DNA from 2 places in the Streptomyces sp. NPDC043908 genome. Region 1 is predicted to be linked to the other one. Evidence: riboswitches for the same ligand, from Rfam matches in the RefSeq annotation. Region 1 holds a riboswitch; the other holds the start of a gene.
What was found. A riboswitch is a leader RNA that binds a small molecule or an ion and turns the genes downstream of it on or off. The one in region 1 is predicted to bind glycine.

Region 1 (7,134 bases):
GACGTACGCCCACGAGATCGGCAGGATGCCGGCCGAGCCCCACGGGGCGGCCGAGATCGGGCCGACGCCCGTCTCCGGTCCCGCGGTCGGCTGGAGCGGGTGGTTCGGCAGGTACGGCGCGAGGTGCGCGCGCACACCGACCGGGCCCACGCCCGGGCCGCCGCCGCCGTGCGGGATGCAGAACGTCTTGTGCAGGTTCAGGTGCGAGACGTCGCCGCCGAACTTGCCCGGCTTGGCGAGACCCACCAGCGCGTTGAGGTTGGCGCCGTCCACGTAGACCTGGCCGCCCGCGTCGTGCACCTCGCCGCAGATGTCGGCGACGTGCTCCTCGAACACCCCGTGCGTGGACGGGTAGGTGATCATCAGCACCGACAACTCGTCGCGGTACTGCTCGATCTTGGCGCGCAGGTCCGCGATGTCGACCTCGCCGTCGTCGGCGGTCTTCACCACGACGACCTTCATCCCGGCCATCACGGCGCTGGCCGCGTTGGTGCCGTGGGCGGAGGAGGGGATCAGGCAGACCGTGCGCTGCTCGTCGCCGTTGGCGCGGTGGTAGGCGCGGACCGCGAGCAGACCCGCGAGCTCGCCCTGCGAACCGGCGTTGGGCTGGATGGACACCGCGTCGTATCCGGTGACCTCGGCGAGGCGCTCCTCCAGCTCGTGGATGAGCGTGAGGTAGCCCCCGGCCTGCTCGACCGGCGCGAAGGGGTGGATCTGACCGAACTCGGGCCAAGTGACCGGCTCCATCTCGGTGGTCGCGTTCAGCTTCATGGTGCAGGAGCCGAGCGGGATCATGCCGCGGTCCAGCGCGTAGTCGCGGTCGGCGAGCTTGCGCAGGTAGCGCAGCATCGCGGTCTCGGAGCGGTGCTGGTGGAAGACCGGGTGGGTGAGGAACTCGTCGGTGCGCAGCAGCGCGCCCGGCAGCGTGTCGGCGGCCGAGGCGTCCAGCGCCTCGATGTCGCCTTCGGCGCCGAAGGCGGCCCAGACCGCGGCGACGCGGTCGCGGTCGGTGGTCTCGTCGCAGGCGATCGAGACGGTGTCGGCGTCGACCAGGTGCAGGTTGACCCCGCCGTCACGGGCGGCGGCGACGGCCTCGGCGGCCTTGCCGGGGACCCGGACGGTCAGCGTGTCGAAGTACGAGCCGTGCACGACCTCCACACCGGCGGCGCGCAGGCCCTCGGCGAGGATCACCGCGTACCGGTGGGTGCGCCGGGCGATCTGCCGCAGGCCGTCCGGGCCGTGGTAGACCGCGTACATGCCGGCCATGACGGCGAGCAGGACCTGCGCGGTACAGATGTTGCTGGTGGCCTTCTCGCGGCGGATGTGCTGCTCACGGGTCTGGAGCGCCAGGCGGTACGCCTTGTTGCCGTCCGCGTCGACGGAGACGCCGACCAGGCGGCCGGGCAGGCTGCGGGCGAACTTCTCCTGGACCGCCATGTAGCCGGCGTGCGGGCCGCCGAAGCCCATGGGGACGCCGAAGCGCTGGGTGGTGCCGACGGCGATGTCCGCGCCGAGCTCGCCGGGCGAGGTCAGCAGGGTCAGGGCGAGCAGGTCGGCGGCGACGGTGACGATCGCGCCCAGCTCGTGGGCCTCGTCGATGACCGGCTTGAGGTCGCGGACCTCGCCGGAGGCGCCCGGGTACTGGAGCAGCACGCCGAAGACACCACGCTCGGCCACCTCGGCCGGGATGCCGCGGCTGAGGTCGGCGACGACGACCTCGACACCCGTCGGCTCGGCGCGCGTCTCTATGACGGCCACCGTCTGCGGGAGGGTGTCGGCGTCGACGAGGAAGACCCCGCCCTTGACCTTGCCGACGCGGCGGGAGAGCGCGAGCGCCTCGGCGGCCGCGGTGCCCTCGTCGAGCAGCGAGGCGCCGGAGGTCGGCAGCCCGGTGAGGTCGGCGACGACGGTCTGGAAGTTGAGCAGCGCCTCCAGGCGGCCCTGCGAGATCTCCGGCTGGTACGGCGTGTACGCCGTGTACCAGGCGGGGTTCTCCATGACGTTGCGCAGGATCACCGGCGGGGTGAACGTGCCGTAGTAGCCCAGGCCGATCATCGGGGCCAGGACCTGGTTGCGGTCCGCGAGGGAGCGCAGCTCGGCCAGGACCTCGGCCTCGGTGCGGGCGCCGGGCAGACCCAGCGCCTCGGCGCTCTTGATCACGTCCGGCACCGCCGCGGCGGTCAGCTCGTCGAGCGAGCCGTAGCCGACCTGCGCGAGCATCTTCGCCTGGGCCTCGGCGTCGGGCCCGATGTGACGCTGCTCGAAGGGGATGCCACGCTCGAGCTCGGTGAGCGGCATGCGGTTGGCGGTCATTACGGAGGCCTCCTGGTCTGCACGACCTGCGAGGGGCACCACGGCGCGGGTGCCCGGACGGCCTCCCCCTCTGTCATCTCAACCTGAGAGCTTCACCGGGGCGCGTGGGGGCGTCCCGGCTTTCACCGTCGGTGAGGAAGGGGTGCGCGCACAGGCCTGAGCCCGCACGTCCCCCGTCCTGCTTTCCAGAGTGACCTCGTCCGCGCGGTACGTGGGCCTGAGAGATTCCGGGGAGGATTTGCTCCTTCGGCGCCTCCGGACATCTTTCCGGAGGACTCTCCCGCACGGGGTCAGCAGCCATCGCCAGCCTACCAGCGCGGCCCGGCCCTGATCCTTCGAGTGGCCGACGCCCCCGTTGTGCACTTTCGTAGTGTTACGAGCAGTTGCGACCTGTTGGAGGGACCGTGCAGACCGATATCGATCCGCGCAGCCTGATCGGCCGCAAGGCGTTCGACCGTAACGGCAACAAGATCGGCACGGTGGACGAGGTGTACCTCGACGACGCCACCGGAGTCCCCGAGTGGGCCGCCGTACGCACCGGGCTGTTCAGCCGGGACGCCTTCGTCCCCCTGGAACCCAGCGCCCTCGTCGACGAGGCGCTGCACATCCCCTACGACCGGGCGCTGATCAAGGACGCTCCCGACTTCGGCGTCGGCCGCCACCTCTCCCCCGAACAGGAGCTCCAGCTCTACCACCACTACGGTCTCGACATCGCCGCCCCCGATCCGCTGCCCGGCGCCGACCGCGACCGGGACTTCGGACGGCTCGCGGGTGAGGAGGACGACGCCTGACCCTCCGCGCCGCCCTGCTCCCCCGGTCCGCCGTCACCCGTCTGCTCCCGCCCGGCCCCTTCACCCGTCTGCCCGGTCGCCGCTTCCCCTGCCACGTCCACCAGCCGCAGCGGCTCGGACGGCTCCAGGTCGGGGTCGTCCACCCGGAACGTCCGCACCCGCCCGACGGCGGAGGTGGGCGTCTCGAACCGGACGGTGACCCGGCCCACCCCGCTGCCCTGCACCCAGCCGGGGCCGAACGCGCGGTGGTGCACGTCGTGCCCGGCCAGCCAGCGCCGCTCGGCCGGGTCCACCGCCTCCGGCTGTTCGGGGGCGGCCGCCTCCGCCCCGGTCCCGGCCTCGACGGGCGCCTGCTCCGCCGTGCCCTGATCACCCGCCGACCGCTCGCCCGCCGCCTGGGCGAAGAGGTCCTCCTGGGTGAAGTCGGCGAGGCCGCTGACCCCGACCCCCAGCAGACGCACGCCGCCGGTGGTGTCCACGGAGTCGAGCAGCCGGCCGGCCGCCTCGCGCACCACCGCGGGATCGTCCGTGGGCCCGCGGAGCGTCTCGGACCGGGTCAGCGTGGAGAAGTCGTATCGGCGGACCTTCAGGACGATCGTGCGGCCGGAGTGCCCGGAGGCCCGCAGGCGCTGCACACAGCGGTCGGCGAGCCGTCCCACCTCGGTCATCACCCGCACCCGGTCGTGCAGGTCCACGTCGAAGGTGTCCTCGACCGACACCGACTTGGTGTCCCGCTCGGCCACCACCGGCCGGTCGTCGAGGCCGAGCGCCATCCGGTGCAGTGAGGCGCCGTGCGCCTTGCCCAGCAGCCGTACGAGCTCGTCCTCGCCCGCCTCGGCCAGATCCGCGACCGTGGTCATCCCCGCCCTGCGCAGGTGCTCGCCCGTCGCGGGCCCCACGCCCGGCAGCGTCCTGACCGGCATCGGGGCGAGCAGTTCCCGCTCGGTGCCGGGCTCGATGAGCATCAGCCCGTCCGGCTTCGCCTCCTCCGAGGCGATCTTCGCGAGCATCTTGGACCCCGCGAGGCCCACCGATCCCGTCAGCCCCGTCACCGCCCGGATGTCCGCGCGCAGCCGCTGACCGGCCTCACGGGCCGACTGGGCGTCCCACGCGACTCCCCCGGCCTCCAGGTCCACGAAGGCCTCGTCGAGGCTCAGCGGCTCCACCAGGGGCGACAGCCGCCCCAGCAGCTCCATCACCTGCTCGCTGATCGAGCGGTAGAACGTGAAGCGCGGGACGAGGTAGGCGCCGTTCGGACAGAGCCGTCTGGCCTGCGCCATCGGCATCGCGGAGCGCGCGCCGAAGCGCCGTGCCTCGTACGACGCGGTGGCCACCACACCGCGCGGTCCGAGGCCGCCCACGATCACGGGCTTTCCGCGCAGGCTGGGCTTCGACGCCTGCTCTGCGGCGGCGAAGAAGGCATCCATGTCCAGATGCAGGATGGTCGGCGCGGCTCTCACACCACCGATGCTGCCTCACACCACTGACAATCGGCCCCCTGCGGCCCGGCGGCCCCTCAGACCGCGCGGTTGCGGCGCCGGGCCAGCTCGTCGGCCGGGTTGTTCCCGACCAGCGTCTCGCCGGTGTCGACCCGCTCGCCGTGCAGCTGGGACAGCGCCGTCTCCACATCGCGCCACACCACGCCGACGGCGATGCCGAAGACCCCCTGGCCGCCCTGGAGCAGGGTGACGACCTCGTCGGGCGAGGAGCACTCGTACACCGTCGCCCCGTCGCTCATCAGCGTCATCCGCTCCAGATCACGGAAGCCGCGCTCCCGCAGGTGCTGCACGGCGGTGCGGATGTTCTGGAGGGCGACCCCGGTGTCCAGGAAACGCTTGACGATCTTGAGGACCACGACGTCCTTGAAGCTGTACAGCCGCTGGGTCCCCGATCCGTACGCCGGACGCACACTGGGCTCGACCAGGCCGGTCCGCGCCCAGTAGTCGAGCTGCCGGTAGGTGATCCCCGCCGCCGCGCACGCCGTCGGCCCCCGGTATCCGACGGTGTCGGTGCCGGTGTCGGCCGTGCTGTCGTGAAGGGGGTGGCCACCGCTCGTACCCGGCAGAGGACTCGGAGGCGGGTACGGCCCGCTCCCCCCCGGACATCCGGGGGCCTCCCCTGCCGTACTGTCGCCGCCGCTGCTTCTCACGCCGACCCTCCGTCCTAGAACTGCCCTCACGACGGTAGGCAGTCACTCGGGGTGCGTCAACGATCGCCACACTCGGCACGCCGAGTGATAATCACCCTGAGAGTGGTTTCGCGTACCCCTCTTCCGGGAAAGGCTACTCGAATGCCCCGGAGCCGCCGGGTTTCACGGGGCTCCGGGCGCGCGGCTCACTGGCTGTTGGTGCCGAAGTCCTCGGGCGAGATCTGGTCGAGGAACTCGCGGAACTTCTCCACCTCGTCCTCCTGCTCGTCCGGGATGGCGATCCCCGCGTCGTCGAGCACCCCGTCACTGCCGTAGATCGGCGTTCCGGTGCGCAGGGCGAGCGCTATGGCGTCCGATGGTCGCGCGCTCACCTCGACCCCGCTGGCGAAGACCAGCTCCGCGTAGAAGACACCTTCGCGCAGGTCCGTGATGCGGACCTCGGTGAGCTCCTGGCCCACGGCCTCCAGCACGTCCTTGAAAAGGTCGTGCGTCAGCGGCCGCGCCGGAGCCATCCCCTGCTGGGCGAAGGCGATCGCGGTCGCCTCCCCTGGACCGATCCAGATCGGGAGGTACCGATCGCCTCCCACTTCACGCAGGAGCACGATCGGTTGGTTGGAGGGCATTTCCACCCGGACACCCACGACGTCGAGCTCGTTCACACAGCAACCCTAGGACGTGCCCGGCAGGTTTGGGTAGTCGGGGACCCCCGGGGTCAGTGCAGCCGGACCCCGAGAGCGGTCTGGACCATGGCCGCGTGGAGCCGCACGGTGAGCGCCGCGAGCTCCCTGACCGTGGCCTCCGCATGCGCCCTGGTCTGCGGGTTGCGGTGCAGACGCAGGGGTGCGACCACTTGTTCGACCAGCCCGGCCTCGCGGTCGGCGGCCGCCTTCATGGCGCGAAGATGACGCGGTTCGAGACCGAATCGGCCCAGGTCCGCCACCAGGCGGGCCACGTTCACCGACTCCGCGTCGTAGCCGCCCTCGGGACCGGCCGAGATCAGCCCGTAGGACTCCCACTCGGTCAGCTCCGCCTCGGTGACCTCAGCGGCCACCAGAAGCTCCGTACGCCCCACACGGGACGCCGTGGGGCGCTCCGGGTCGCCCTCGCCCCCGCCGTCCGCCAGATCGCGCGCTCCGCCCGCGGCGGGCAGCACGGGCTGCTCACCGCGGCTCAGCGCGTCCAGATGCTCGCGGATGACCTTCAGCGGCAGATAGTGGTCCCGCTGCATCCGCAGGACCTGGGCGAGCCGCTCCACGTCCTCGGGGCTGAACTTGCGGTACCCCGACGGCGTGCGCCGGGGCTCCACGAGACCCTCGGACTCCAGGAAGCGGATTTTGGAGATGGTGACTTCGGGGAACTCCTCGCGCAGCTGGTTCAGCACCGTCCCGATGCTCATCAGCCGGTCGCCCGCGGTGGCGGTGCCGTTCCCGGCACCGCCCGTCGGTGTGTGCAGCATGGGCCTTCCCTGGTGGGTCTTCCCCCTTGCGGGTCCCCCCGGACGGAGTCTGGGAGAGGGTCAGACGCCGTGCTGGCTCGCGTAGAACACCAGCCGGTACTTCCCGATCTGCACCTCGTCGCCGTTGGACAGGTCGATCGAGTCGATCCGCTCCCGGTTCACATACGTGCCGTTGAGGCTGCCGACGTCCGAGACGGTGAAACGGCCGTCCGGGTTGCGGCGGAACTCCACGTGGCGGCGCGAGACGGTCACGTCGTCCAGGAAGATGTCGCTCTGCGGATGCCGGCCCGCCGTGGTCAGCTCGCCGTCCAGAAGGAAGCGGCTGCCCGAGTTGGGGCCGCGGCGCACCACCAGGAGGGCAGAGCCCAGCGGCAGCGCGTCCACCGCGGCCTGCGCCTCCGGCGACAGCGACGGCAGCGCCGTCT
Region 2 (7,134 bases), 600 kb from region 1:
GCGGTGGACGCCAGCCCGTCGGCCGCGATGAGCTCGTTCATCCGCCGTCCGTCGACCGGCAGGATGTGCCAGTGGGCGTGGGATATACAGGCACTCGACTCCATACCGGGGCACGATCCGTGTTCCAGTACGGTGAACGCACCGAAGGTTTCCCGGTAAGCCGGTTCGAGCGTGCCCATGAATGCGCGGAGCTCGTCGCCGAAATCCTTTACCAGCTGAGCGAAGCTGACATAGTGGTCCACCGGCAGGAGAAGGAGGTGGCCGAGCGTCATGGGCGAAAGATCGGCCAGCAGCCGGAAATTCTCCGTCGCCGTGATAACCCGGCTCGGCGGCTCGCCCTCGTACACCATCGAGAACGTCGTGTCCTGGGCCCCCGCGAGTTCCTCACAGAGATCGGATCCGGCGCACTCGATCCCGCGCGGCATGTTCCACTCCTCGGCTTGTGGAGCAGGCGAGTCCTCGGATGAAGGCCGAAAAGACGGCGATAACGTACTGTAGTCGCCCGTAACGTGCAAGCGGAGTACGGTAATTGGCCAAACTGCACCGGCGGGTTCCGATCCATGGGTGATCGGCCATTCCGGACAGCCGGCCGGGGTTCGCCCTTTCGTTCGGGAAGCGGAATCCGTCTTCCTTCTTTCATGGCGAAAGGCGGCGGCGAGGAGACCACGAAGGTCCTCGCCACCGCCTTGCCGGACAGCCGGGGGCCGTCAGGAGACGTCGGGGGTGCTCGTCGCCGTCAGCACTCGATGATGTTGACGGCCAGACCGCCGCGCGCGGTCTCCTTGTACTTCACCGACATGTCCGCGCCCGTCTCCTTCATGGTCTTGATGACCTTGTCCAGGGAGACCTTGTGGCTGCCGTCGCCGCGCATCGCCATCTTCGCCGCCGTCACGGCCTTCACGGCCGCCATGCCGTTGCGCTCGATGCACGGGATCTGGACCAGACCGCCCACCGGGTCGCAGGTCAGGCCCAGGTTGTGCTCCATGCCGATCTCCGCGGCGTTCTCCACCTGCTCGGGGGTGCCGCCGAGGACCTCGGCCAGGGCGCCCGCGGCCATCGAGCAGGCCGAGCCGACCTCGCCCTGGCAGCCGACCTCGGCGCCGGAGATCGAGGCGTTCTCCTTGAAGAGCATGCCGATCGCGCCGGCGGCCAGCAGGAAGCGGACCACGCCCTCGTCGTCCGCGCCGGGCACGAAGTTCATGTAGTAGTGCAGTACGGCCGGGATGATGCCCGCGGCGCCGTTGGTGGGGGCGGTGACCACCCGGCCGCCCGCCGCGTTCTCCTCGTTGACCGCCATCGCGTACAGCGTCGCCCACTCCATCGCGTGCGCGTCCGGGTTGCCCTCGGCGCGCAGCTGGCGGGCGGTGGTGGCGGCGCGGCGGCGGACCTTGAGGCCGCCCGGCAGGATGCCCTCGCGGGACATGCCGCGCGAGACGCACGCCTGCATCACGCGCCAGATCTCCAGGAGCCCGGCGCGGATCTCGTCCTCGGTGCGCCAGGCCTTCTCGTTCTCCAGCATCATGGCGGAGATCGACAGGCCCGTCTCGCCCGCGAGGCGCAGCAGCTCGTCGCCGGTGCGGAAGGGGTACTTCAGGACGGTGTCATCGGGGACGATCGGGTTCTCGCCGGCGACGGCATCCTCGTCGACGACGAACCCGCCGCCGACCGAGTAGTACGTCTTCTCCAGGAGCAGGGCGCCCTCGCCGTCGTAGGCGAAGACCGTCATGCCGTTGGCGTGGTACGGCAGCGCCTTGCGGCGGTGCAGGATCAGGTCCTCGTCGAAGGCGAAGGGGATCTCGTGGGCGCCGAGCAGGTTGATCCGCCCGCTGGACTTGATCCGCTCCACCTCGTCGTCGGCGCGCTCCACGTCGACCGTGCGCGGCGAGTTGCCCTCCAGGCCCAGCAGGACCGCCTTGGGGGTGCCGTGGCCGTGGCCGGTGGCGCCCAGCGAGCCGTACAGCTCGGCCCGTATCGAGGCGGTGTGGGCCAGCAGGCCCTCGTTCTTCAGACGGCGCGCGAACATGCGGGCCGCGCGCATCGGGCCGACCGTGTGGGAGCTGGACGGGCCGATGCCGATCGAGAACAGGTCGAAGACCGAGATGGCCACGGAAAAACTCCTTGGTGAGGTAGACGCCGTTGTCTGCCGGGTGGTGCAGAGCGAGCAGGTGGAACGGGCGGTGCAAGGGTTCGGGGCACCGCACTCACTGTCCAGTGTGCGTCCAGTGTGCGCGATGCCCCGAAGGTTCGTACGAACAAAAGGGTACGAAATTACTTCAGGCCGGGGTACAGGGGGTGCTTGGCGGCCAGGGCGGAGACCCGGGCTGCCAGCGCGTCCTTGTCGAAGTCCGGCTTGAGGGTCTCGGCGATGATGTCGGCGACCTCACGGAAGTCGTCCGCGCCGAAGCCGCGGGTGGCCAGCGCCGGCGTGCCGATCCGCAGGCCCGAGGTGACCATCGGGGGGCGCGGGTCGTTCGGGACGGCGTTGCGGTTGACCGTGATGCCGACCTCGTGGAGGCGGTCCTCGGCCTGCTGGCCGTCGAGCTCGGAGTTGCGCAGGTCCACCAGGACCAGGTGCACGTCCGTGCCGCCGGACAGGACCGAGACGCCGTGCGCGGTGACGTCGTCCTGGACCAGGCGCTCGGCCAGGATGCGGGCGCCGTCCAGGGTGCGCTGCTGGCGCTCCTTGAACTCCTCGGAGGCCGCGACCTTGAAGGACACCGCCTTGGCCGCGATCACGTGCTCCAGGGGACCGCCCTGGAAGCCCGGGAAGACCGCGGAGTTCAGCTTCTTCGCGAAGTCCTTGTTCCGGGCCAGGATGATGCCGCCGCGCGGGCCGCCGAGCGTCTTGTGCGTGGTGGAGGTGACCACGTCCGCGAACGGCACCGGGTTCGGGTGCAGCCCGGCCGCGACCAGGCCCGCGAAGTGCGCCATGTCGACCCACAGCAGGGCCTCGACCTCGTCCGCGATGCGGCGGAACTCGGCGAAGTCCAGCCGGCGCGGGTACGCCGACCAGCCCGCGATGATCACCTTGGGGCGGTGCTCCTTGGCCAGGCGCTCGACCTCGGCCATGTCGACCAGACCGGCCTCGTCGACGTGGTACGGGACCACGTTGAACTGCTTGCCGGAGAAGTTCAGGCGCATGCCGTGGGTGAGGTGGCCGCCGTGCGCCAGGTCCAGGCCGAGGATCGTGTCGCCGGGCTGGGCGATCGCGAAGAGGGCGGCCTGGTTGGCGGAGGCGCCGGAGTGCGGCTGGACGTTGGCGTACTCCGCGCCGAACAGGTCCTTGACCCGGTCGATCGCGATCTGCTCGGTCACGTCCACGTGCTCGCAGCCGCCGTAGTAGCGGCGTCCGGGGTAGCCCTCGGCGTACTTGTTGGTGAGGACCGTGCCCTGGGCCTCCATGACCGCGACCGGAGCGAAGTTCTCCGAGGCGATCATCTCCAGGGTGGACTGCTGGCGGTTCAGCTCGGCGTCGACGGCCGCGGCGACGTCCGGGTCGAGCTCGTGAAGAGGGGTGTTCAGAAGCGACATCGGAAGATCAGTCCTTACGCCGTGGTCAGCTGCCTGCGAACGCGGTGTACTCGTCGGCGGAGAGCAGGTCGCCCGGCTCCTCGGCGACGCGCACCTTGAACAGCCAGCCGCCCTCGAAGGGGGCGGAGTTCACCAGGGACGGGTCGTCCACCACGTCCTGGTTGGCCTCGACGACCTCGCCCGAGACCGGCGAGTACAGGTCGCTGACCGACTTGGTCGACTCCAGCTCGCCGCAGGTCTCGCCCGCGGTCACCGTGTCACCGACCGCCGGGAGCTGGACGAACACCACGTCACCGAGCGCGTTGGCCGCGTGCTCCGTGATGCCGACCGTCGAGACGCCGCCCTCGGCGTCCGACAGCCACTCGTGCTCCTTGCTGTAGCGCAGCTGCTGGGGGTTGCTCATGACCAGAATTCTCCTGTACGAGGGGGAGTGGTGGTGAACGGAAAAGTCATGCGGTGCGTGTGCGAGGGGTCACTTCTGGCGCTTGTAGAACGGCAGCGCCACGACCTCGTACGGCTCATGCGTACCGCGAATGTCCACGCCGACGCCGGAGGTGCCCGGTGCGGCGTGCTCGGCGTCCACGTACGCCATGGCGATCGGCTTGCCCAGGGTGGGCGACGGGGCGCCCGAGGTCACCTCGCCGACGACCTCGCCGTTCGCCACCACGGAGAACCCGGCGCGGGGCACCCGGCGGCCCTCGGCGATCAGGCCGACCAGCTTGCGCGGCGCCTTGGCGGCGGCGCGCTCGGCGGCGGCCTCCAGGGCCGCGCGCCCCACGAAGTCGCCCTCCTTCTCGAACTTCACGACCCGGCCGAGCCCCGCGTCGAACGGGGTCAGCGCGGTGGTCAGCTCGTGCCCGTACAGCGGCATGCCCGCCTCCAGGCGCAGCGTGTCGCGGCAGGACAGACCGCACGGCACCAGGCCCGCGTCCTTGCCCGCCTCGGTGAGCGCCTGCCACAGCTTCTCGGCGTCGGCCGGGGCCACGAAGAGCTCGAAGCCGTCCTCGCCGGTGTAGCCCGTACGGGCGATCAGCGCCGGGACGCCGGCCACGGTGCCGGGCAGGCCCGCGTAGTACTTGAGGCCGTCCAGGTCGGCGTCGGTGAGCGACTGCACGATGCCGGGGGACTCGGGGCCCTGGACGGCGAGCAGCGCGTAGGCGTCGCGGTCGTCGCGGACCTCGGCGTCGAAGCCGGCCGCGCGCTCGGTGACCGCGTCCAGGACGACCTGGGCGTTGCCGGCGTTGGCGACGACCATGTACTCGCTCTCGCCGAGGCGGTAGACGATCAGGTCGTCGACGATGCCGCCGTCCTCCTGGCAGATCATCGTGTAGCGGGCGCGGCCCACGCCGATGGTGGCGATGTTGCCGACGAGCGCGTAGTCCAGGGCCTTGACGGCCTCCGGGCCGGTGACGGTGATCTCACCCATGTGGGAGAGGTCGAAGAGACCGGCCCTGGTGCGGACGGCGTTGTGCTCGTCGCGCTCGCTGCCGTAGCGCAGCGGCATGTCCCAGCCGGCGAAGTCGGTCATGGTCGCGCCCAGCGAACGGTGCGTCGCGTCGAGGGCGGTGAGACGGGGGTTGCTCATGAGGGTGTGGCTCCCAGGGCATGACGGCGAGGACGATCCTCCCCATCTGTCATCGGAACCTGAGAGGTTCGCCGGGAGACCCGGCTTGCACCTTGGGTGGAGCCACGCCGTCCGGGAACGCGCGACCCGCTTTTCAGATCTGCCTCATCCACGCGGTACGGGGCCTGAGAGATTCAAGGGAGGGACTTGCTCCTTCGGCGCCCCGCGATCCACCCGGCCTTCTGGGGCCTTGGGGGAACTGCCGGGGACTCTCCCGCGTGGATTCAAGCGGCCGGTATGCAGTTGGCGGGCACATCATTGCACGGCTGCGCGGAACGGCACATCACTCAGCTCTTATTACCATCTCTTTACGCACATTGGGGAAGGGTCGCACGACCCGGCAGGGGAGGACCGATGACGGTGCACAGGCACACGGCGGCGAAGGCCGGTCCGGCGGTGCCCGCGCAGCGCGCCACGGCGCCCGGTGCGGCGCGAGCGGTGCGGGACCTGCGCGGAAGCACCGGAGGGACCCCGCGCACGCTCCGGTTCGCGGCGGGCGACGTGGTGGTGGTCTCCGGACTGCCCGGCAGCGGCAAGACGACCCTGCTGCGGCAGGCGGCGCCCGGCCTCGGCATCGACTCGCAGGACACCCGCAAGGCCTGGGAGGCCCGGCTGCCCGGGGTGCCGTACGCGCTGTACCGCCCGGTGGCCCGCGTCGCCCACTTCCTGCGGATGCACCGGGCGCTGCGGGCGGGCGGGGGCCTGGTCGTGCACGACTGCGGCACCCACGCCTGGGTGCGCTGGTCGCTGGCGCGGCGGGCGGCCCGGCGCGGGCGCTCCCTGCATCTGGTGCTGCTCGACGTCCCGCCCGAGGTGGCGCTCGCGGGGCAGACGGCACGCGGCCGCAAGGTCTCGGCGTACGCCTTCGCCCGCCACTCCCGGGCGGTGCCGCGCCTGATAGCGGCGGTCGCGGCGGGCAGCCTCCCCCGGGGGGTCGCCTCGGCGGTCCTGCTGGACCGGGAGGCGGCGCGGACGGTGGAGCGCATCGCCTTCGGGGAGCCGTCCGGCCGGGGCTAGAGTTTCCGCGGGACCGCGCGAGCGGCCCCGTACGGCCCGCGGTGACCCGCACCGACCCGCAGACGAAGGACGGCGTATGAACTTCCCGCACCCGCTCCCGCAGGGCGGCGGCGGCTGGCCGGGCAACGAGCTGGAGGAGGCGCTGGCCGCGGCCCTGGGCAACCCCACGGCCGGCCCCCGCCTGATAGAAGTCATGGGCCGCAACCCCGTCTGGGTGCCGCTGCCCAACGGCGGCGGCCAGGACAGCCGGGACCTCGATCTGCCCACCATGGAGATCGACGGCGCGCCGTACGTCCCGGTCTACAGCTCCGAGCAGCAGTTCCTCCAGTGCGTCGGCCCGCACATGTCGTTCGCGATCGCGCCGGCCGTCGAGTTCGCCCGCGGGCTGCCGCCCCAGCTGGGCATCGCGCTCAACCCGGAGGGCGCGGTGGGCGTACCGCTGCCGCCGCCCGCCGTGGCCGAGCTGTGCCGGACCGGGCGCACCGCCCTGGACGGCCCCGCCTCCGGCGCCCGGGTGCGGCTCTTCGAGCCCGACTGGCAGGAGGACCCGGTGGACTTCCTGGCCGCCGCCTCCGCCGAGTTCGAGGCCATCGGCGTGGTGCGCACCGCCCGCCGCGCGCTCGCCTCCATCGAGGGGGACGAGCCGGCGCTCTTCATCGGCGTGGAGTTCTCCACCTGGGACGGGGCCGGGCGCAACGCCCCCATGGAGGCGCTCGGCCGGGCGATGGGCCGCGTCCCGGTCGGCTGGCCGGTGAACCTGGTGCTGCTGGACGTCGCCCAGGACCCGGTGGGGGACTGGATGCGGGAGCGGGTGCGCCCCTTCTACACGCGGTCCGCCGTCTAGTCCGCCCACGCGCGGGCCGCTCCGCCGCCCTCCCGCATAAGCTGGTTCCATAATCCGTAGACCCCCCACGGCCGCCCGCCTGTGCACCGGCGCCGCGGGGGACCGAAGAGGGGCGGGA

Region 2: it holds a riboswitch for glycine, as region 1 does, so the genes downstream of both, gcvT (glycine cleavage system aminomethyltransferase GcvT) here and gcvP (aminomethyl-transferring glycine dehydrogenase) in region 1, are expected to answer to the same signal.

The regions. Positions count from the first base shown of each region.
Region 1 is NZ_JBWKEI010000002.1:824,261-831,394, forward strand. It holds gene gcvP (aminomethyl-transferring glycine dehydrogenase) at 1-2,313, opposite strand, end outside; glycine riboswitch at 2,374-2,508, opposite strand; glycine riboswitch at 2,509-2,606, opposite strand; gene AC069K_RS07975 (PRC-barrel domain-containing protein) at 2,718-3,104, shown strand; gene AC069K_RS07980 (DNA polymerase IV) at 3,011-4,564, opposite strand; gene AC069K_RS07985 (MerR family transcriptional regulator) at 4,621-5,169, opposite strand; gene AC069K_RS07990 (bifunctional nuclease family protein) at 5,439-5,912, opposite strand; gene ftsR (transcriptional regulator FtsR) at 5,966-6,709, opposite strand; gene AC069K_RS08000 (FHA domain-containing protein) at 6,770-7,134, opposite strand, start outside.
Region 2 is NZ_JBWKEI010000002.1:219,386-226,519, reverse strand. It holds gene AC069K_RS05345 (HIT family protein) at 1-425, opposite strand, end outside; gene AC069K_RS05340 (L-serine ammonia-lyase) at 737-2,107, opposite strand; gene glyA (serine hydroxymethyltransferase) at 2,269-3,531, opposite strand; gene gcvH (glycine cleavage system protein GcvH) at 3,557-3,934, opposite strand; gene gcvT (glycine cleavage system aminomethyltransferase GcvT) at 4,004-5,116, opposite strand; glycine riboswitch at 5,260-5,382, opposite strand; gene AC069K_RS05320 (AAA family ATPase) at 5,510-6,172, shown strand; gene AC069K_RS05315 (enhanced serine sensitivity protein SseB) at 6,249-7,016, shown strand.